One region of the Arthrobacter sp. BG5 genome, then DNA from elsewhere that is predicted to be linked to it. Evidence: riboswitches for the same ligand, from Rfam matches in the RefSeq annotation. Region 1 holds a riboswitch; each other region holds the start of a gene.

Region 1 (6,506 bases):
GGCCCGGAAAACGGCGGATCCTCGCGGCAGCCAAACACCCCCGGCGGAAGGTCACCGGACGCGGGGCCGACGACGACGATCCGGCGGGCGTCCCCGGCAGCCCGCAACGCCCACCCAAGCAGGGTGGCGCCGTCGACCATCAGCCCGGCCTTGGGCACACCACCCAGCCGGGAGGACCGGCCCCCGGCGAGGATAACGGCGTCGAACTCCACCAGCCCAGCCTAGCCGCATCGAGCAGCAGGATCGGTCGCCGTCAGAGCGGGGCTTAGTGCGCCTTTTCGGGGAGCAGGAACGGGTCCCAGGCCGGGGTCGGCTTCTCCAGTTCCTTGATCTGCCAGATGGTGCCCTTGGGCGGCCCGGGAACGAAGCCGAGCTTCCAGCCCATCTCGGCCGGGGTGTGGTCGCCCTTGGCGTTATTGCAGCGCAGGCACGCCGCCACGAGGTTCTCCCACGAGTCCGCGCCGCCCCGCGATTTGGGCTGGACATGGTCAATGGTGTGGGCAGCCTTGCCGCAGTAGGCGCAGCGGTGGCTGTCGCGGCGGAGCACTCCCCTGCGGCTGACAGCCGTCAGGGTGTTGTAGCGCGGCCTGATGTAGCGGTTCAGCAGGATCACCGACGGGCGGCCGAGGATGTCCTGCGGGCCCACCACCGGGTCGTCCCCTTCGGCCACCACACTGGCCTTTCCGGTCAATACAAGGACCAGCGCCCGGCGGAAGGTGACTACCGCCAGCGGTTCATATCCAGCATTCAGAACGAGAGTGCGCATCCGCATACCTCTTCACGGCCGCACCCGCCAGGGGCACTAGGGCCGGCTGCCCTGTGCATGGTCGGGCTATGGATCGACACCACAAGAGTAAACACCCAAGGCCCGGATTGCCGAATTTTTCTGTGCCGCGTTTCCCCGCGCCGCGACGCCGGCGGCCGCAACCGGGCGCCCGCGCATCACCGTGTAGGGCCGCAGCCGGGCGGCCTGCTGCTTAACGGAAAGGACCCCTGCCGCAGGGGCAGGGGTCCTTTCACGATGCTTCGGGCTGATGCCCGGACTGGGTCCTAGCCGCCGACGCGGATGAAGACCGGGCCGGAGCCGACGTTGACGCTGTACAGCGCGGTGGTTCCACCGTTCCAGCCGCCGTGGACGGCCATGCCGTTGCCGACGTAAACGGCGATGTGGGCCATGCCCATGCCGCCGTTCTGGTAATAAGCGAGGTCGCCCGGCTGGGCCTCGGCAGCACTCACGGTGCGGCCCAGGGACAGGTAACCTGCCGGCCAGCCATGGTAGTTGACGCCGACGGCGGCCAGTGCGTTCGTGGCCAGCATGGTGCAGTCCTGCGAGACGCCGATCTGCGCGTAGGCAGCGGCGGCGATCGAAGCGCCCATGCCGCTGACCGCGGCCGGAGCCTTGGTCGCCACGGAGGCGGTGGTCGCAGCGCCGGTGCCGGCGGTGGCGGTGGCGGTGGAGCCCGCTGCCGGCGCGGTTGCGTCGGTGTTGGCTTCCTGGACCTGTACGACGGGCTTGGGAGCCTCGACGACGGGGCCCGGCGCGGTCTTGACCGCGGGCTTCTCGTAGGAGATCGCGATGGTGGAGGCCGCGGAGATCGTGGCCGGAGCGTTGGACTGTACTTCCATGGCGGAAGCGGACGTCGATTCGCGCTGAACGTTGGTCTCGGCAGCGTTGGCTGCGATACCGCTGGTCAGAACCAGGCCGGAGGCTGCAGCGATAACCGCGGCCTGACGACCCATACCACCGGCGTTGTCGCCGACGGCCTTAGCAATGACAGCCAGCGAGTTGGTCTTGGTGACCTCCGCGCGGTGGCGTGCAATGTTTGCACGAGTAGTCATTTAGTTCTCTCTTTCGTGATCCTAAGTGTCCGCACTGCTTGCAGGCGGGACTGAGGACGCTCCGGCATCTTGGGGGTACGCCGGATCGCCCCGAAACGGGTTTCTTAGCGAAGGGTGTACTGCGAAGACGCGCCAAAAGCGGGAACTGCGTTGCGTGATCCAGCCCGGGCGCCGGCAAGGGCGACGCGGAGCATGGAGTTCAGCGGGCTCAACTGAGCCTCGCCAGCGCGAAAACGCGCAGCATTGTGGCGTGAAGACACGAAAGTAGCCTCTCCCAATGCCTACGAGGTGAGCTGTCGGATTCGGATGGGAGTCACCCGGCCGCTCCGCTTCCTGGGAAGCTTTGCGACTTAACCCCAAGGTCTTCTTGCGAAGACCAAAATTGGTTCCCCCGCCCCTGCCAGACGATGTCATGCGAACGGACCTTGAGCGGTGGCAGAGTTAGGCAATCCACTCAAGAGCGCCAACTTCGGAGAAGTTGGCGTGCTTCATACGGTACAACAGTTGGGACTCAATGTCACATTCAGATCACGGCGTGTCACAGAAATGCGAGTCGTCCCTCGGGTCGGCTTAGAGCCAGCCCAGCGGATCAACGACTTCCCCGTTGACCATCACCTCGAAGTGGAGGTGGCAGCCGGTGGAGGCGCCGGTGGTTCCGCTCATCGCCACCACATCGCCGCGCGAGACCTGCTGGCCCACGTGGACGTTGGAGGACGATAAGTGGTTGTACGTGGTCTCCAGGCCGTTGCCATGGTCGATCACGACCCGGTTGCCGCCCCCGTAGGGGTGCCAGCCGGAAAAAGTCACGGTGCCGCTCGCGGCGGCGTGCACCGCGGTGCCGCACTGCGCGGCATAGTCCTGGCCGCGGTGGAATTCGCCAACGGCGCCTGTGATGGGGCTGACCCGGTAGCCGAACGGCGACGCGGTGACCATGGCGTCCAGCGGGGCCCCGAGGCTGCCGGCCGAGGCCGCACGGGTGATGGTGCCCACGGACTGGGCGCTGAGCAGCTGCTTGAGCTTGCTGTCCGGGTCGCCCTTGGTGGTGACCGCCGTGCGGTTGAAGTTGATTTCGGCGGCCGCTGCCTTGACCTCGGGCTGCGCTGCGGCGGAAACCGAGCCAGCCTTGCCGGCCTCGGTGGCCATCACGGGGCCGGTGGCCGGAACGGCGACGGTGAGGACCAGACCGGTGGCCGCGAGGGCGATGCCGGCCTTCTGACCCACACCGCTCACGGCGGCGAAGTCGGTTACCTGGCGGAACGGGCTGCGCCGGCCGCGGCGCTCGTCGCGGTGCGCATCGCGCGGGCGCTCGGTGAGAACGACGGCGGCCGGGCGCGGCTCCGGAGCGGGACCGGTCGCACGACGGCGGCCCCTGACGGTCTGGGTGGTCAAGAAGGGTTCCTCTCTGGATAGCCTGCGAAGTTAGCTGTCGGATTCGGGTCAGAGAGATCAAAGACCCGGTCCGCCGGTGCAAGCATCCAGACACAGGGGCGTCCTCAGCGGATCCCTCATGGTGTTTGCTCGCCGCTAGCGGACTTCACCCCAAGGCTGCTGAATCAGCAGCCGGTTGTGGTTCCCCCGCCTCTGCCAGAAGGTGACTCGCTTACTGGTCCGCTGGCAGAGCTCGGCTTCGGATCAGATAACGCTTTAGTATCGGTGCTAGTCATCAACTATAGGGGATTAAGGCAAGCGGTAATAATTCCGTTATCTCGCCTGTGCATAACGTGACAGCGGGTCCGCGGATACAGGAGGAGCCGAGGTTACCCGAGCGTAACGAACACGTGGGCGGCGACCTCGGGCGGCAGTTCGAGCGCGCCTTCAATGTCCGGCACCCGGACCGAGATGTACTCTCCCACACGCTCCAGTGACACCCTGGCTCCGGGACGGATTCCGCCTTCGTCGAGCTGGACCAGCAGCTCCGGCTCCACCTGGATCGGCTCGGCCAGCCGGTTCACGGTGATCCGTGAATCCGCGCCGTAGCCGGCCATCGCCTCGAGCAGGTTGACCACCCCGCCGCGTTCCGCCGTCGGGAGCCCGCCGAGTTCGGCGAGGCCGGGGATCGGGTTCCCGTAGGGGGAGACGGTCGGGTGGTCCAGCATTTCGAAGATGCGGCGTTCGACGCGTTCGCTCATCACGTGCTCCCAGCGGCACGCTTCCTCGTGGACGTACGCCCAGTCGAGTCCGATCACGTCGGCGAGCAGCCGCTCGGCCAGGCGGTGCTTGCGCATGACCTCAATGGCGCGTTTCCGGCCCGTGTCGGTCAGTTCAAGGTGCCGGTCCCCGGAAACAACCACGAGTCCGTCCCGTTCCATCCGTCCGACGGTCTGGGAAACGGTGGGGCCGGAATGACGGAGCCGTTCGGCGATGCGGGCGCGGAGGGCGACGATGTTCTCTTCTTCAAGTTCCAGGATGGTCCGAAGATACATCTCGGTGGTGTCGATCAGATCCGTCATTCAGCTCAGCTCCTCGAGCGCCGTCCTTGCGTCATTCCCACCGTACAGCGTGCAGGATGCGCCCCGGCGAGATCCGCCGTACGTCACCGCACAGCCTAGCCTATTTTGAATTAGTCCGGATAATTTGTCCGCTCTTCCGTGGACCTGCTTCCGACGCCGGAACCGGCCGCGTGTCCGGTTCCCGCGTCCGCGTCAATGACCGGACTGTGACGGACGGTTTTCCCGCCCGGCCGTGGCCGTCGGGCAGAATATAGAGCGGGTCCGGCCGAATCCGGCGCGGGGCCCGTCCGAGCCACGCCACGCACCCAGCCGAAAAATTGGAGCCACTGTGAGCGACACCAGCATCACCATCCCCGCGAACCTCCTTCCCAAGGACGGCCGGTTTGGCGCCGGGCCGTCCAAGGTCCGGCCGGAGCAGATGGAGGCCCTGTCCGCGGCGTCGGCGAAGCTGCTCGGCACCTCGCACCGCCAGGCGCCGGTGAAGAACCTGGTGGGGTCGGTCCGGACCGGTCTGAGTGACTTCTTCCGCGCCCCCGACGGCTACGAGGTCATCCTCGGCGTCGGCGGGTCCACGGCGTTCTGGGACATCGCCAGCTTCGGCCTGGTGGAGAACAAGGCCCAGCACCTGTCCTTCGGCGAGTTCGGCTCGAAGTTCGCCGCGGCGACCAACAAGGCACCGTTCCTCGCCGAATCCTCGATCATCAAGTCCGAGCCCGGCACCCGCCCCGAGGCGCAGGCCGAGGCCGGCGTCGACGCCTACGCCTGGCCGCAGAATGAGACCTCCACCGGGGTCGCCGCGCCGGTGAAGCGCGTGCCCGGCGCCGATGCCGGTTCCCTCGTCCTGGTGGACGCCACCTCCGCCGCCGGCGGCCTGGACGTGGACGTCGCCGAGTCCGACGTTTACTACTTTGCGCCGCAGAAGAACTTCGCGTCCGACGGCGGCCTTTGGCTGGGGCTGTTCTCCCCGGCAGCGCTGGAGCGCGCCGCCCGGATCAAAGCCGGCGGCCGCTGGATTCCGGACTTCCTGGATCTGCAGACCGCGATCGACAATTCGCGGCTGAACCAGACCTACAACACTCCGGCGCTGGCCACCCTGGTGACCCTGGACGCGCAGGTGCAGTGGCTCAACGCCAACGGCGGCCTCGACTTCGCCGCCGCGCGGACCGCCGACTCGGCGGGCCGCATCTACCGCTGGGCCGAGGCCTCCTCCTATGCGACCCCCTTCGTGGCCAGGGCCGAGGACCGGTCCAACGTGATTGCCACGATCGACTTCGACGACTCGATCGATGCCGCGGCCATCGCCAAGGTCCTGCGCGCCAACGGCGTGGTGGATACCGAGCCGTACCGCAAGCTGGGCCGGAACCAGCTGCGCATCGCCACCTTCGTGGCGATCGAGCCGGACGACGTCTCCGCGCTGCTCGAGTGCATCGACTTCGTCGTCGGCGAACTCAAGAAGTAGCGCCGCCGCCGTCCCTGCCGGGACGGATCAGCGGCCGACGGCGTCGTCCGGGTTTTCCTCCCGGGCGGCGCCGTTCGGGTTTTCCGCCCGGTTTTCCGCCCGGTTTTCCTCCCGAAGAGCGTTGCCGGGGACGACCCGGAAGTAGCGCAGGCCGCGGGCCCTGCGGTTGAAGGCGATCCGCAGCTGCTTCGCCCGGGCGATCCAGACCATGCCGATCAGGGCCGCGATCACGCCGGCCGCCGCAGCGACGCCCATGGACCAGCGCGCGCCGGCCACGTTTGCCACCCAGCCGACCAGCGGCGCGCCGATGGGGGTGCCGCCCATGAAGATCGCCATGTACAGGGCCATCACCCGGCCGCGCATCACCGGGTCCGTAGTGGTCTGGACGTAGCCGTTGGCGCTGGTCATCATGGTGATCGCGAAGAGCCCCACCGGCACCAGCGCGACGCCGAACCAGAAGTAGTTCGGTGCCAGCGCGGCGAGGCCTGAGGTCAGGCCGAAGGCACCGGCCGCGCCGAAGATCACGCGCATCCGCGGCCGGCCGCGCCCGGCGGAGAGCAGCGCGCCGGCGACGGAACCGATCGCCATGATCGAGTTCATCAGACCGAAGGCACCGGCATCCAGGCCGAACTCGGTGCCGACCATGGCGGCGATGAAGAGGACGAAGTTCAGGCCGAGGGTGCCCACAATGAACACGGCCACCAGCACCACAACGATGTCCGGCCGGTACCGCACGTAGCGCAGGCCCTCACGGATCC
Region 2 (6,506 bases), 1.4 Mb from region 1:
CGCGGCGTCGCCATGGGCTGACAGCAGGGTCGCCGTACCGCCGGCCAAATCGGGCGGCAGGAAGCGCCGGCGCTGACTCCCGGCGGGGCCCGTGGGTTCAACGCGCGGGCGCTGCCGTGCTCTCGACGGCGCTCACCTTCGCCGGCCTGTCCCTGGGCGGTGTCGCCGGAGCCGACGTCGGGACGATCGCCCACGATGTGTTCCGGACCGGGTGGGACAACAATGAGACTGCTCTTACGCCGTCCTCGGTCGCATCGTCGAATTTCGGCAAACTCTTCGCCACCGCGGTCGACGGGCAGGTCTACGCCCAGCCGCTCGTGGTGGGCGGCACCGTGATCGCCGCGACGGAGAACAACAATGTGTACGGGTTGAACGGCTCCACCGGCGCGGTGAATTGGCGGCGCAACCTCGGACCGGCCTGGCCGGCGTCGACGGTCAGCTGCGGTGACCTCACGCCCAACATCGGCATCACCTCCACACCGGTCTTCGACCCGGCAACCAACAGCGTCTTCCTGCTCGCGAAGAAAAACGACGGAACGAGCGCCCGGCTGCCGCATTGGTACATGCACTCACTGGACCGGGTCACGGGCGCCGAACGGCCCGGATTCCCCGTCATGATCAGCGGGGCACCGACGAACGATCCGACGCGCCCCTTCAACGCGATGACCGCCATGCAGCGCCCGGGGCTGCTGCTGATGAACGGCGTCGTGTACGCGGGCTTCGCCAGCCATTGCGACTGGGCCCCCTTCGTCGGCTACGTCGTCGGCGTGTCCACCGCGGGCCGGCAGACCACCATGTGGGCCACTGAATCCGGTAACAGCAGCGCCGAGGGCGGGATCTGGCAGTCCGGCGGAGGCCTGGTCTCGGACGGGCCCGGGCAAATCCTGTTTGCCACCGGGAACGGGATCTCGCCCAAACCCGGACCGGGCAAGACCCCGCCTGCCACCCTCGCCGAGTCGGTGGTTCGGGTCACGGTCGGAGCCGACGGAAACCTCAAGGCCACTGACTTCTTCAGCCCCGCCAACAACGCCAAGCTGGACCAGAATGACGCCGACCTGGGTTCCGGCGCACCCATCGCCATCCCCAACGGCTACGGGACGACGGCGCATCCGCGCCTGCTGGTCCAGGCCGGCAAGGACGGGCGGGTGTACCTGATGGACCGGGACAACCTCGGCGGCATGGGGCAGGGACCCGGCGGCGGGGACGCCGTCCTGGACGAAGCCGGCCCGTACAGCGGAGTCTGGGGGAGGCCCGCGTTCCTGGGGACCACCAACGGCGGGTACATCTACACCGTCGAGAACAAGGGCTACCTCCGCGCACACAAGCTGCTGCCCACCAGCACCGGAGGCGTGCAGCTCGCTTCCGTGGGGACGTCCGTCGGCACCTTCGGGTACACCTCCGGTGCTCCCTCGGTGACCTCCAACGGCACGAACGCGTCCTCGGCGCTTGTCTGGGTGGTGTATTCCACCGGGCCCACCGGTGTCGGCGCTGAGCTGCGTGCCTACCGGGCAATTCCGGACAGCAGCGGGAAGCTCCAGCAGGTGTTCACCGCGCCGCTGGGTACCGCGTCCAAGTTCTCGTCGGTGGCCACTGATAACGGCCGGGTCTACGTGGGAACCAGGGACGGGCACGTGCTCGGCTTCGGCGCGCCGACCACCTCCGCCGTCGGGGCGACGAACACCGACCTGGGCACAGCCGCGGTCGGCGCGACGGGCAAGGGCACCGTGACGATCATCGCGACCAGGGCCGTGACCATCAGCGCCGTCACCAGCGCTGCACCGTTCGGGATCGGAACGCTCACCCTGCCGCGTTCGCTGGCCAAAGGTGCAAGCATGAGCGTGCCCGTGACCTTTTCGCCCACCGCGCCGGGCCAGATCGACGGTGCGCTGACCGTGAAGACAGCCGACGGCGAGACGGACCTCCTCGGCATCCACGGCGTGGGCACCAAGGACGGCTTGGGAGCGACGCCGGCCACGATCGTCTTCACCGACGTCCCCACCCAGACCAGCAGCCGCCAGACGGTCAACGTCGTCAACACCGGCACAACCGTCGTCACGGTCACCGGCGTCACGCTGCCGGCAAACGCGTCGCTCAAGGCCGACCCGACGACGGTGCCGGCCGTGGGACAGAAGATCCAGCCCCTCACCTCGGTACCGGTGTCCCTTACCTTCAGCCCGACGACGGCGAGCCCGGTCACCGATAAACTGCTCGTCTCCAGTGACCGCGGGTCCCTGACCGTGCCGGTCACGGCGACGGCAGTTTCGGGCGCGGCGCACCTGCAGCTGCCCCCATCGCTGGACTTTGGCGACGTCGCGGTGGGCGCGGCGGCCACGTGGGACTTCACGATCACGAACACGGGCAACATCCCCATGACGATTACCAAGGCCAAGGCGCCGCAGGGCGTGTTCTCAACCACCGCCCCAATCTCGGAAGGACTGGTGATCCCGCCAGGCGAATCCGCGCATCAGAGCGTGACATTCAAGCCGACGGCGGCCGGACAGGCCGGAACCGCGGACACCTACTATTTGCTCACCGCGGACGACGGCCAAGGCGCACAGAAAGTGATGCTCACCGGAAAGGGCGTCGACGATCCCATCGCCCTCAAGGCTTACCAGACCAATGCGGGCGACCCGCGGTCGGTCCTTGGCAGGTCGCTCACTCTGGAGTACCCGGTGGGGGGAGGGAAGTGTCAGGACTACACCAAAGGTGTGATCTGCTGGTCGCCGTCCACCGGGGCCCATTGGGTCGCAGGTGCCATCTACGCCCGCTACAAAGCCGCCGGCGGCGCTGCCGGTGTTTTGGGGTTCCCCACCACGGATCAGTTGACCACCCCGGACAAGGTGGGACGATACGGCCACTTCGCCGGATCCGGCGGGGCATCGATTTACTGGTCGCCGACGACCGGTGCGCACTTCGTTATGGGTGCGATCCGGGCCAAGTGGTCGTCCCTGGGCAGGGAGAGGGGGGTGCTGGGGTACCCCGTTGCCGACGATTTGAGTACCCCGGATGGGGTGGGGCGGTACAACCACTTCTCCGCTTCCGGCGGGGCGTCGATTTATTGGTCGCCGAAGACCGGCGCGCACTTTGTTATGGGTGCGATCCGGGCCAAGTGGTCGTCCCTGGGCAGGGAGAGAGGGGTGCTGGGGTACCCCATTGCCGACGATTTGAGTACCCCTGATGGCGTGGGGCGGTACAACCACTTCTCCGCTTCCGGCGGGGCGTCGATTTATTGGTCGCCGAAGACCGGCGCGCACTTTGTTATGGGTGCGATCCGGGCCAAGTGGTCGTCCCTGGGCAGGGAGAGAGGGGTGCTGGGGTACCCCATTGCCGACGATTTGAGTACCCCTGATGGCGTGGGGCGGTACAACCACTTCTCCGCTTCCGGCGGGGCGTCGATTTATTGGTCGCCGAAGACCGGCGCCCACTTCGTTCGGGGAGCGATCCGGGCCAAGTGGTCGTCCCTGGGCAGGGAGAGGGGACGGCTGGGCTATCCGGTTACGGACGAATACTCAGTTGCCGTGGGCCGGGCCTCGAACTTCCAACGCGGGAAGTTGACCTGGATATCTGCCACGCGGCTGGTGACCGGCTAACGGCGGCCCAGAGGGGACGGGGCGTGGTGCGGGACGCCGGATGCCTGGCAGGAGGTCCCCGGCTCGGCGCGAGCGGCTGGCGCAGGTCAAAATGGAGCAATGAGCGAGGCCTGTGACTTCATCGACGCGGCGCTGCAGCGTGAAAGTTCCTGGCAGCGGGCCGACGAGGCCCAGGCCCGTTGCGGTCCGGAGCTGGGGAGCTACGGCGCCTCCGTCGGTGCGGTCCGCGGCACCGTCCGGGATGCGCTCCGCCGCTACCGGCACCTGGGCCGCGACGGTATCACCGCGCTGAGCTCGGAATTGTGGGCGGTGCCCGTCTTCGAGCGCCGGCTCGCCGCCGTCGTCCTGCTGCAGTCGTCCCTGGCACTGCTGGACAACTCGGACCTGACCCGCGTCGAGGGCTTCCTGCGCACGGCGCGCCTGCGCGAGCTGGCCGATCCGCTGGCGATCGACGTCGTGGGGCCGCTTGTTGCGCGGCTGGACGGTCAACCCCGTGACCGCGCAGAGGCCGTGATGCGCCGCTGGCTCCAGGATCCGGACGAATGGCTGCGGCGGGCTGCTGTGCTGGCCCCGTTGCGGGGGCTGCGGGCCGGAGACGGCGACTGGGACCGCTTTGTCCGGCTCGCCGGGACTTCCCTGGCGCACCGTTCCGGCGGCGCGAAGGGCAGCTCCGGCAGCAGCCCGGACGGCGACAGCGGACTGGTCCGGGAAGCGTTGTCACGCTTGCTCGCCGAGGCGGGCCCCGACGTCGTCAACCAAGTGCCGGGCAGCCTTCCCTAAGGCTCCGACCTGCGTTCCACCACGGCGTACGCCTTGCCATCGAGGAACTGCCAGTCGGTCACCACCATAAAACCGAGCGCGTCCACCCGGTCGTTTAGGACGTGGATGTCGAAACCGCCGTCGCGCGGTTCGGCGTCCCACGTCGCCACGTGGATTTCCTTCCCCTCGAGAACCAGCAGCTCCGTGTTGACATCGAAATCCTCCTGCGGCTGATCGCTCAACTGGCAGATGGCGACACAGTGGCTGTTCATGGTGGGGCCTCCGGTGGGATCGCTGGATGCCTTCATCCTATGCGTGGCGGCCAGCAGGACCCTAGGGATTTTTCGCCGCCGACAGCAGGCCCCCGTTATCTGAATGTGACATTCCTGCCGGCTGCCGTTACGGTGGATAGGTGCCTGTTTGTATCCGATACGGGCGCTCCCGAGCCGATTTGCCTAACTCTGCCGCGGCCCGGGATCCGAATGCAACCATCTGGCAGAGACGGGGAAACCACATTTGACCTGCACTTTCCGCAGGTCTTGGGGTGAAGCCGCGCAGCGCCCGCTTTGACGGGCCCGCGGCCGGGTGCCTCCCATCCGAATCCGACAGCTCACCTCGCAGGCATTGGGAGAGGCTACAACCATGACTTCAAGCATTACTTCTGCGCGCCATCGGTCCGACGCAACCGCCGGACGGAGCTCAGCATTTTCGGTCAAGTCGAGCACCATCGGCCGCCAGGCCGCGGTTCTTTTTGCCGCCTCCGGCCTGGTCCTCACGAGCGGCATGGCAGCCAACGCCGCCGTTGCACCGGTCGAGCGCGACTCCGCTCCGGCGTCGTCGGTCGACGTTGGCAGCAAGGTATCGACGCCCGTCACCGCTGATTCCGCCGTTCAGATCAGCTTTGACCGCCCGGCAGTCGCCACCACCCCGGCGCCCGTGATCGAGCAGCCCAAGCCCGTCGCCGCACCGGCAGTTGCCGCCGCGCCGGCCGTCGCCGCGGCGCCCGCCGCAGCGCAGCCCGTCGTTGCACAGGCTCCGGCAGCCCCCACCATCACCGTCCAGGCGAAGTCGGCCGCGGCGCCTGCCCCGGCAGCCGGCGGAGTCAACGCAGCGATGCTTTCGGCCGCCTACAGCCAGATCGGCATCACGCAGGACTGCACCGCAATGGTCGAAAAGGCCCTCGGCGCTGCCGGCATCCGCGTGGGCGACCTCGGTCCCCAGCAGTTCATGAACTACGGCAAGGTTGTGGGCACCCCGCAGCCCGGCGACATGGTCGTCCAGTCCGGCCACGTTGCCATCTACGCGGGCGGTGGCCAGGTCATCAGCGGCGGCATGAACGGCAGCAACCAGACGATCAAGCACCCGCTGTCCTGGCTGACGGCCACCGGCGGCGTGACCTTCGTCCGCGCCGGCGCCTAACACCCGCCTCAGCGCCTCTTCCGAAAGCCGGCGACCGGCTGCCACCGTGGCAGCCGGCCGCCGGCTTTTGCATGCCTGCGATGCACCCCGGCCGCTGCACCCTGGCCGGTGTTACGAAGCCGCACCTCAGTGGGTGTAACGCAGCAGGACCACGCCGTTGCCGAACGCCCGGGTTCCCGCGAGCGTGAGCCGGGTCCTGTCATCCGCAGCCTTGAACAGCGGCTTGCCGTGTCCGATCAGGACGGGGTGGATGTAGATCCAGTACTCGTCGATCAGCCCGAGCCGGCGGAAGGCGTCGGCCAGGTCGGCCCCGCCCAGTGCCAGGTCGCCGCCGGGCTGCGCCTTCAGGGCCAGTACTTCCTCAGCGACGACGTCGTGTACCACCGTAGTGTTCCAGTCGGCCCGCTCCAGTGTCCTGGAATAGACGACTTTCGGCATGTCCCGCCAGATTTTGGCAAATTCCACCATGGCCGGCGTGCTGGACGGATCCTGGTCTGCCGTCGGCCAGAAGCCGGCCATAAGTTCGTAGGTGACACGGCCGTCCAGGAAGGCCCCCATGGAGGCCAGTTGCTCGTTGAAGTGGCTGTGCAGTTCTTCGTCCACCCGGTGCCAGTCAATCTCCCCGTCCGGGCCCTCGATGAAGCCGTCGAGGGAAACCTGCAGGGCCAGGATGATCTTCCGCATGGCCAGAGCGTTCGCCGGGCGGTCTGCCGCGGATAGGCCTCCCGTGGCCCGAGG
Region 3 (6,506 bases), 190 kb from region 1:
CATTGTGCTGGCCTCCATCGACGAGAAGCTGAACGAGAAGTCCTACATCGTGCCCGGCCTGGGCGACGCCGGAGACCGCCTGTACGGGATCGCCGTCTAAGCCGCACCGTGTAGCGCCGAAGGTCAAGGCGCCGCCGGTCCAGGGCCGGGCGCATGCACGCACCGCCGGTCCCGTTCACGGCCTTCGAAGGTCAAGGGTTCCGGCGGCCTGCGTCCGGGACTAGCCTGTGCCCATGGACTGGAAACTTGAACTCGTGTTCGTCCCCGTGTCCGATGTGGACCGGGCCAAGGACTTCTACGTGAACAAGGTTGGCTTCAACGCCGACTACGACGAACGCCCCTCGGACGGCATCCGGTTTGTCCAGCTGACCCCGCCGGGCTCCGGCTGCTCGATCGCGATTGGCGAGGGCCTCAACGATGCCCCGCCCGGAACCGCCCCCAGCCTGCAACTGGTGGTCAACGACATCCAGGCGGCGCACCGGCAACTCAAGGACAACGGTGTGGACGTCAGTGACGTCGACGTCCAGGAGTGGGGGCATTTCGTGTACTTCGCCGATCCCGACGGCAACAAATGGGCGGTGCAATACATCCCCAACCGTTCCGCCGGCTAGGCGTCCGCTACTGCCCGCAGGTGGGTGCCACTGCCCGCAGCCGGCATTGGGGCACCGTGCCGTGGCCGGCACAAGAAGACCCCGGATCCTGTGGATCCGGGGTCTTCTTCTAGCGGGCCCAAGGCCCGCGGTGCGTGTGGTTTAGTACCAGTTGTTCGCGTAGTGGAAGTTCAGGGCGCCGCACGGTGAGCCGTAGCGGTCCTGCACGTACTGCAGGCCCCAGTTGATCTGGGTCCGGTAGTTGGTCCGGTAGTCAGCGCCGGCGCTGGCCATCTTCTCGGCGGGCAGGGACTGCACCACCCCGTAGGCGCCGCTGCTGGGGTTCGTGGCCGTGGTCTTCCAGTCGGATTCCTTGGTCCACAGCTTCAGCAGGCACTGCATCTCGCTGGCTGCCCAGCCGTGGGCGGGCAGTTGGGCGGCGGCATAGGCTTGCGCGCCGGCGGGGTCGTCGACGGCCACCGGCTTCGCCGGAGCGGGCGCCGGGGCCTTCACGGGCTTGGCCTTCGGGGCCGGGGCCTTGGCAGCTGGTTTGGCCGGGGCTTTCGCCTTGGCGGGCGCGACCTTGGCCGCCTGGGCCTCCACGTTCGCGGCGGCCGGGGATGCAGGAGCGTTGCTGCCGACGCGTTCGAAGTCCAGGGTCTGCAGCGACGCGGCAGTGTCCTTGGCCGCGTCGGCGGTGTGCGCGGCCGTGCCGGACGCTTGGCCCGCGGCGCCTGCCCCCAGCAGGACCGCAAAAGCGGATAGCACGACGGCGGCGCGCTTGCCGTTTGTCCTGAGGCCGGCGCGGGACAGGGCCGAAGTGCGCTTCGCCGGCTCGGCCCGGTGGCGGGCGCTCTCGGCGTCGGACGTGCGTTTAGCGCCTTCTGGGCGCGCGGGAGCCTTGAATTCAGTCATGTTCGCCTCTCAACGCCTACGGAGTTAGCTGTCGGGTTCGGATGCGAAATCCGGCCGCACGGAATCTCGACGTGGCGGCTTAACCCCAAGGGTGCATGGATGCAGAATGCCCGGGAACTCTGGGTTCCCCGTCTCTGCCTGGTCCATGGGAATCCGGGAAGCGGCAGAGTTTGGCGTCAGCCCGGATATGCGGCTAGATCGATGACCGCACCCTAAAACGGTACCGGACTTCCAGTCAGATGTCACATTTAGGTAACGGCACACCCCCGCGGCGGAGTGGCGTCTTGCCTTCGGGTCCGTGGCGGGCAGGCCCGTTTCGACGGTTCCCTGCGGCTTCGATGGTGCTAAGCGTCGGACGGGCACGGAACCGTCGAAACGGCGGGGCGGGGGTGTGCGGACCACCCGGGAGTTGCGTGTCAGCCGGGTCCGGTGCGGTCAGGATGTGTTGCGGGGGCTGTGGAAGTCCGGACCGGCTACGCCGTCGGCGGCACCGCGGGCAGCCGGACGGCGAACTCCGTCCGGCCCGGCCGGGACGTGACCTCGACGGTTCCCCCGTGCGCCGCCACGATCGACTGCACAATGGACAAGCCGAGGCCGCTGGTTCCCTCGGACGCCGCCGTCGCCACCGCCGTCGTGCCCGCCGTCGCGCCCCCAGGACGGGGCGACGGGCGGGAGGCCGATCCGGCCGCCGGGTTGGTGCGTGCGGCGTCGGCCCGGGCAAAGCGGGAGAAGACGCGGCCGAGGAATTCGGGGGCGATGCCGGTGCCGTTATCCGTCACGGTGACCACGGCGCTGCCGTCCGCCGACCGCGTGACGCCCGTGACCACCTTCGTCCCCGGCTCCGTGTGCTTGCGGGCGTTGGAGAGGAGGTTGGCGATGACCTGGTGAAGCTGGGCCGCGTCGCCGCGCACCAGCACGGGCTCGCCCGGGAGTTCCAGCTGCCAGATGCGGTCCGGGGCCATGACTTTTTCGTCGCTCACCGTCTCGACGGCCAGTTGGGTGAGGTCGACCTCGGTGAGCTTGAGCGGCTGCCCCTCGTCCAGGCGCGCGAGCAGCAGCAGATCCTCTACCAGGGTGGTCATCCGCTCGGACTGGCTTTGGACCCGGGCCAGGGACTTTTCCCCGTCGGGCGTGAAGTGTTCGGTCATCCGCATCAGCTCCGTATAGCCGCGGATGGCGGTGAGCGGTGTGCGGAGCTCGTGCGAGGCGTCGGCCACGAACTGCCGCACCTTCATCTCGCTCTCCTGCCGCGCTTCAAGGGCGCTGGAAACGTTCTCCAGCATCTGGTTCAGCGCGTAACCCACGCTGCCCACCTCGGTTCCCGGATGGGCGGCCGACGCCGGCACCCGCACCCCCAGCGCCACCTCGCCGGCGTCCAGCGGCAGGCGGGAGACCTTGGTGGCCACCTCGGAGAGCTGTTCCAGCGGCTTCATGGTGCGGCGGATGACGGCGGTGCCGGCGAGGCCGATCAGGACCAGGCCGCCCGCGGACACCACCCCCAGGGTCCACACGAGCGAGGCCAGCGTGTTTTGTTTTTCCGCCAGCGGGAGTCCGGTGACAATTATGTCGCCGTAGGGGGCCCGTACCGCGGTCAGCCGGTAGTCGCCGGCCGAAAGGCTGCGGTTCACGGGCGCACCGTCCGGGGTGAGCGCCAGGAGGACGGCGTTGTCCGCCGAGGAGAGGCTCTCGCGGGTGGCGTCTCCGGCGAGGAAACCGGCGCTTGCCACGGTGCCGTTCAGCACGCGTGCGTTGAGCGTGCCGATGCCCTGCCCCCGGGCCTCGAGGGGGTCCGGGCGGCCGCCCGGGTTGTCGGATTCCGGCCGGCCGAACTCGCTGGAACGGTGCGCGGCTCCCGCGAGCTGCCTATCGAGCTGCTGGGTGAGGAAGACGTCCATCGAGGCGTAGCTGAACACCCCCACCGCCCCGCAGATGGCCACGAGCAGTCCCATGGCGACGAGGACCAGCCGGGTGCGCAGGTGCCACGTGGACGGGTTGCGCCAGTCGTGCCCGGGTACGGGGGTCACGCCGGAAAGTGTGGGCACGGATCAGTCCGCCGGTTTCAGCACGTAGCCGGCGCCGCGCACGGTGTGGATCATCGGTGCGTGCTTGGCGTCGATCTTCTTACGGAGGTACGAGATATAGAGCTCCACGATGTTCGCTTGGCCGCCGAAGTCGTAGTCCCAGACCCGGTCCAGGATCTGGGCCTTGCTGATGACCCGTCTGGGGTTTTCCATGAGGTAGCGCAGCAGTTCGAACTGTGTGGCGGTCAGATGCAGTTCCTCGCCGGCCCGTGTGACGTCCCGGGTGTCGACATTGAGCACCAGGTCACCCACCACGAGTTCGGCGGTGTCCATGGCGGCGACCCCGGAGCGCTGCACCAGGCGGTGTAGGCGAAGCAGGACCTCTTCCATGCTGAAAGGCTTGGTGACGTAGTCATCGCCGCCGGCAGCCAGGCCGGTGATGCGGTCCTGGACGGCGTCCTTCGCGGTGAGGAACAGCGCCGGAACTTCCGGCGCGAACGCGCGGATGCGGCTGAGCAGTTCGACGCCGTCGAACCCGGGGAGCATCACGTCCAGGACCAGCACGTCGGGGCGGAAATCCTTGGCGAGTTTGACCGCGGCCGGGCCGTCGGCCGCCACGGCGACGGACCAGCCGGCCATCCGGAGCCCCATGCTCATAAGCTCGGACAGGCTGGGCTCGTCGTCCACCACCAGGGCGCGGATGGGGGACCCGTCCGGGTGCGTCAGCTGGGGGAGGTTGTTGGTCATGGAGTGCGAAGTGGCCATGGGACGACTCTCCGATCTGCCGTTGAGGCGCGGCTTTGGGAACCCTGTGCGGCACCTGTGAATCCCAGACTACCGAGCTGGATGCTGCCCGGGGAGCGCCGGGACCGATTCGCCGCGGCTCCCGCCCGCAGCCCCCTCCCGCAGGTCTTGCACGGTGGCGCAGGGGCCCGGGGAAGGTCACAGCCAGGGCCACCCCTGGGTAGGCTGCGCCGTCGGGGGCGGCCCCGCGGATCTCCGGGGAGAAGCCGTGCACCCTCAAACGGGGGCTCGCCGTCGCGGGCGCGGACCCGGCGGTCCTGACGACTTCGCCGCCGGCGGCGTGGGCGGAATGGCCAGCGGGCTGTCCTCCGCGGTGCATGCCGAATACGTCGTCCTGAACGGAAGCGAGTACACCACCATGGCCGAGCAGTTGGGGACCGTTAGCGAGGTGAGTTCGTCCTCGGTCACTGTCAAGAGCAGCGACGGATTCACGCGCAGCTACGCCCTGGGCAGCGATGTGGTGGTCAGCAGCGGGCAACAGCGACGTCAGCAGGCCGGCGGGACCGGCGCCGGCACCCAGCTCAGCGTGGCGGACATCGTCGCCGGCGGGACCGTGCGGGTGGTCGCCGCCAAGGCCGGGAGCGGCTACACGGCGTCGTCCGTCCAGGTTGTGGCGGCCACCGCCACCGGCGAGTCCAACTGACGGCCGCCGCGTACGCGGCTGACGGTCCCCGTGGCCCGGCAGCGTGACCACTTCGTGGACCAGCAGCGGCGCCGGAGTCAGCGCGGGGGAGATTCCGTTAGCGGTCCTTACAGTGAACACTTTCCCGCCAAAGCGGGATGAAGACGAATAATATTCGGAGATTGCCGCTTTTGGTTCGTCTGCTCGGCTCAACCGATCAGTTTTCTGCCGCCCGCCAGAATTGTGATTTGCGCTACAATCACGCTTTTCGTCTCACGATGCGGACTTTCACGTCCATTGTTACTTGCTAGTTCTTATTGTTACGTTGCACACTTCAATTGTGAACAAGAACTCAACAGCACCTGCAGCCGCAGCTTCCTGGATCAGCGCACCAGCTGGTACTGAGATGCCCTGTTGTCGAATGCACGCCTAACTTCTACACCCCAGAACGTTTCTAGGCATTCGCCCCCAGCCCAGCGTCGGGCGCCCCTCCCCAGTTCTCATTGCGGGGAATCAGCATTCGAGCCGCGATGACGGCCATTCACATTGAGGTAAGCATTCCATGTCAGTTGCATCCGGATACGTCCACATCTCCGTCCGTAACGCCAATAAGGCCGGCCAGACCGGCCTCCGCCAGGGCTTCGGCGGCCGCCCGAGCTTCGGCCCCGCCGGTTCCGGCAACAGCTTCCCCGCCCCCGGTTACGCGGCGCAGGGCTACAACCCCAACTCCTACGGCCAGCTTCGCGCCGTCCCCGCCGCGGAATCGGCTCCGTCCACCGCGCCGACGCCGGTGATCGCACCCAACAACGGCAGCGCGGTCCGCCCCGTGCCCAACGACAACGTGGCCCGCGGCTTCGTGCTTTACATGGGCATCGATGAGGAAACCGCAGCCGCCGCCGGGACCTCCATTGCCAAGCTGGCCCAGGAAATCCGCGCCTACGCCCAGTCCCTGGTGTCCGGCGCCGAAAGCTACGCCGCCGTCGCCGTCGCCCCGGCCTCCGCGCCGGGTTCCGCTCTCGACGTCGTCCGGTCCACCTTCGGCGACCCGACCGCCGGTGCCCGCCAGCGCGCCGAGAACGCACGCCTGCAGCAGCCGCAGGACCCGCGCCCGTCCGGCGTGCTGATCGACCTCGCCCGCCGCGAAGTGGCGCTCGACGGCGAATCGCTGAACCTCACGTTCAAGGAATTCGAGCTCCTCAACTACCTCGTGGAGAACGGCACCCGCACCGTGGGCCGCGACGAGCTCCTCGAGGGCCTGTGGCGCAACGCCGAAGAGGTGCCCAACGAGCGCACCATCGACGTGCACATCCGCCGGCTGCGCTCCAAGCTGGGCCGGCTCGCCAACACCGTGCGTACCGTCCGCGGCCAGGGTTACCGGTTCTACGAGCACCCCGAAGTCGTAGTTTGGGCCGCTCCGGAATACTCCATCTAGCTCTGGCTTCTCGCAAGGCGTCCGTCCCTCTCGTGGGACGGGCGCTTTCGCTTTCGCGGCACGATCCCTCGGCGCCTGCGCTCGCGCCGCCGTCCCCTAACCTCGCAGCGCTCGGTCAGGGA

The links. A riboswitch is a leader RNA that binds a small molecule or an ion and turns the genes downstream of it on or off. The one in region 1 is predicted to bind cyclic di-AMP.
Region 2: linked by a shared signal. The riboswitch ahead of AC1MBE_RS01975 (NlpC/P60 family protein) and the one ahead of AC1MBE_RS13050 (NlpC/P60 family protein) in region 1 are both predicted to bind cyclic di-AMP.
Region 3: linked by a shared signal. The riboswitch ahead of AC1MBE_RS12185 (aggregation-promoting factor C-terminal-like domain-containing protein) and the one ahead of AC1MBE_RS13050 (NlpC/P60 family protein) in region 1 are both predicted to bind cyclic di-AMP.

Annotation. Positions count from the first base shown of each region.
Region 1 is NZ_CM155268.1:2,807,121-2,813,626, reverse strand. It holds gene mobA (molybdenum cofactor guanylyltransferase) at 1-212, opposite strand, end outside; gene AC1MBE_RS13055 (HNH endonuclease) at 266-766, opposite strand; gene AC1MBE_RS13050 (NlpC/P60 family protein) at 1,051-1,839, opposite strand; cyclic di-AMP (ydaO/yuaA leader) riboswitch at 2,104-2,262, opposite strand; gene AC1MBE_RS13045 (M23 family metallopeptidase) at 2,410-3,228, opposite strand; cyclic di-AMP (ydaO/yuaA leader) riboswitch at 3,233-3,476, opposite strand; gene AC1MBE_RS13040 (iron-dependent transcriptional repressor DtxR) at 3,597-4,289, opposite strand; gene serC (phosphoserine transaminase) at 4,618-5,748, shown strand; gene AC1MBE_RS13030 (MFS transporter) at 5,776-6,506, opposite strand, start outside.
Region 2 is NZ_CM155268.1:443,691-450,196, reverse strand. It holds gene AC1MBE_RS01990 (choice-of-anchor D domain-containing protein) at 117-3,590, shown strand; gene AC1MBE_RS01985 (DNA alkylation repair protein) at 3,690-4,370, shown strand; gene AC1MBE_RS01980 (hypothetical protein) at 4,367-4,621, opposite strand; cyclic di-AMP (ydaO/yuaA leader) riboswitch at 4,795-4,987, shown strand; gene AC1MBE_RS01975 (NlpC/P60 family protein) at 4,992-5,768, shown strand; gene AC1MBE_RS01970 (dihydrofolate reductase family protein) at 5,895-6,452, opposite strand.
Region 3 is NZ_CM155268.1:2,621,150-2,627,655, forward strand. It holds gene upp (uracil phosphoribosyltransferase) at 1-100, shown strand, start outside; gene AC1MBE_RS12180 (glyoxalase superfamily protein) at 234-611, shown strand; gene AC1MBE_RS12185 (aggregation-promoting factor C-terminal-like domain-containing protein) at 753-1,505, opposite strand; cyclic di-AMP (ydaO/yuaA leader) riboswitch at 1,504-1,686, opposite strand; gene AC1MBE_RS12190 (HAMP domain-containing sensor histidine kinase) at 1,979-3,529, opposite strand; gene AC1MBE_RS12195 (response regulator transcription factor) at 3,551-4,291, opposite strand; gene AC1MBE_RS12200 (hypothetical protein) at 4,539-4,973, shown strand; gene AC1MBE_RS12205 (winged helix-turn-helix domain-containing protein) at 5,515-6,384, shown strand.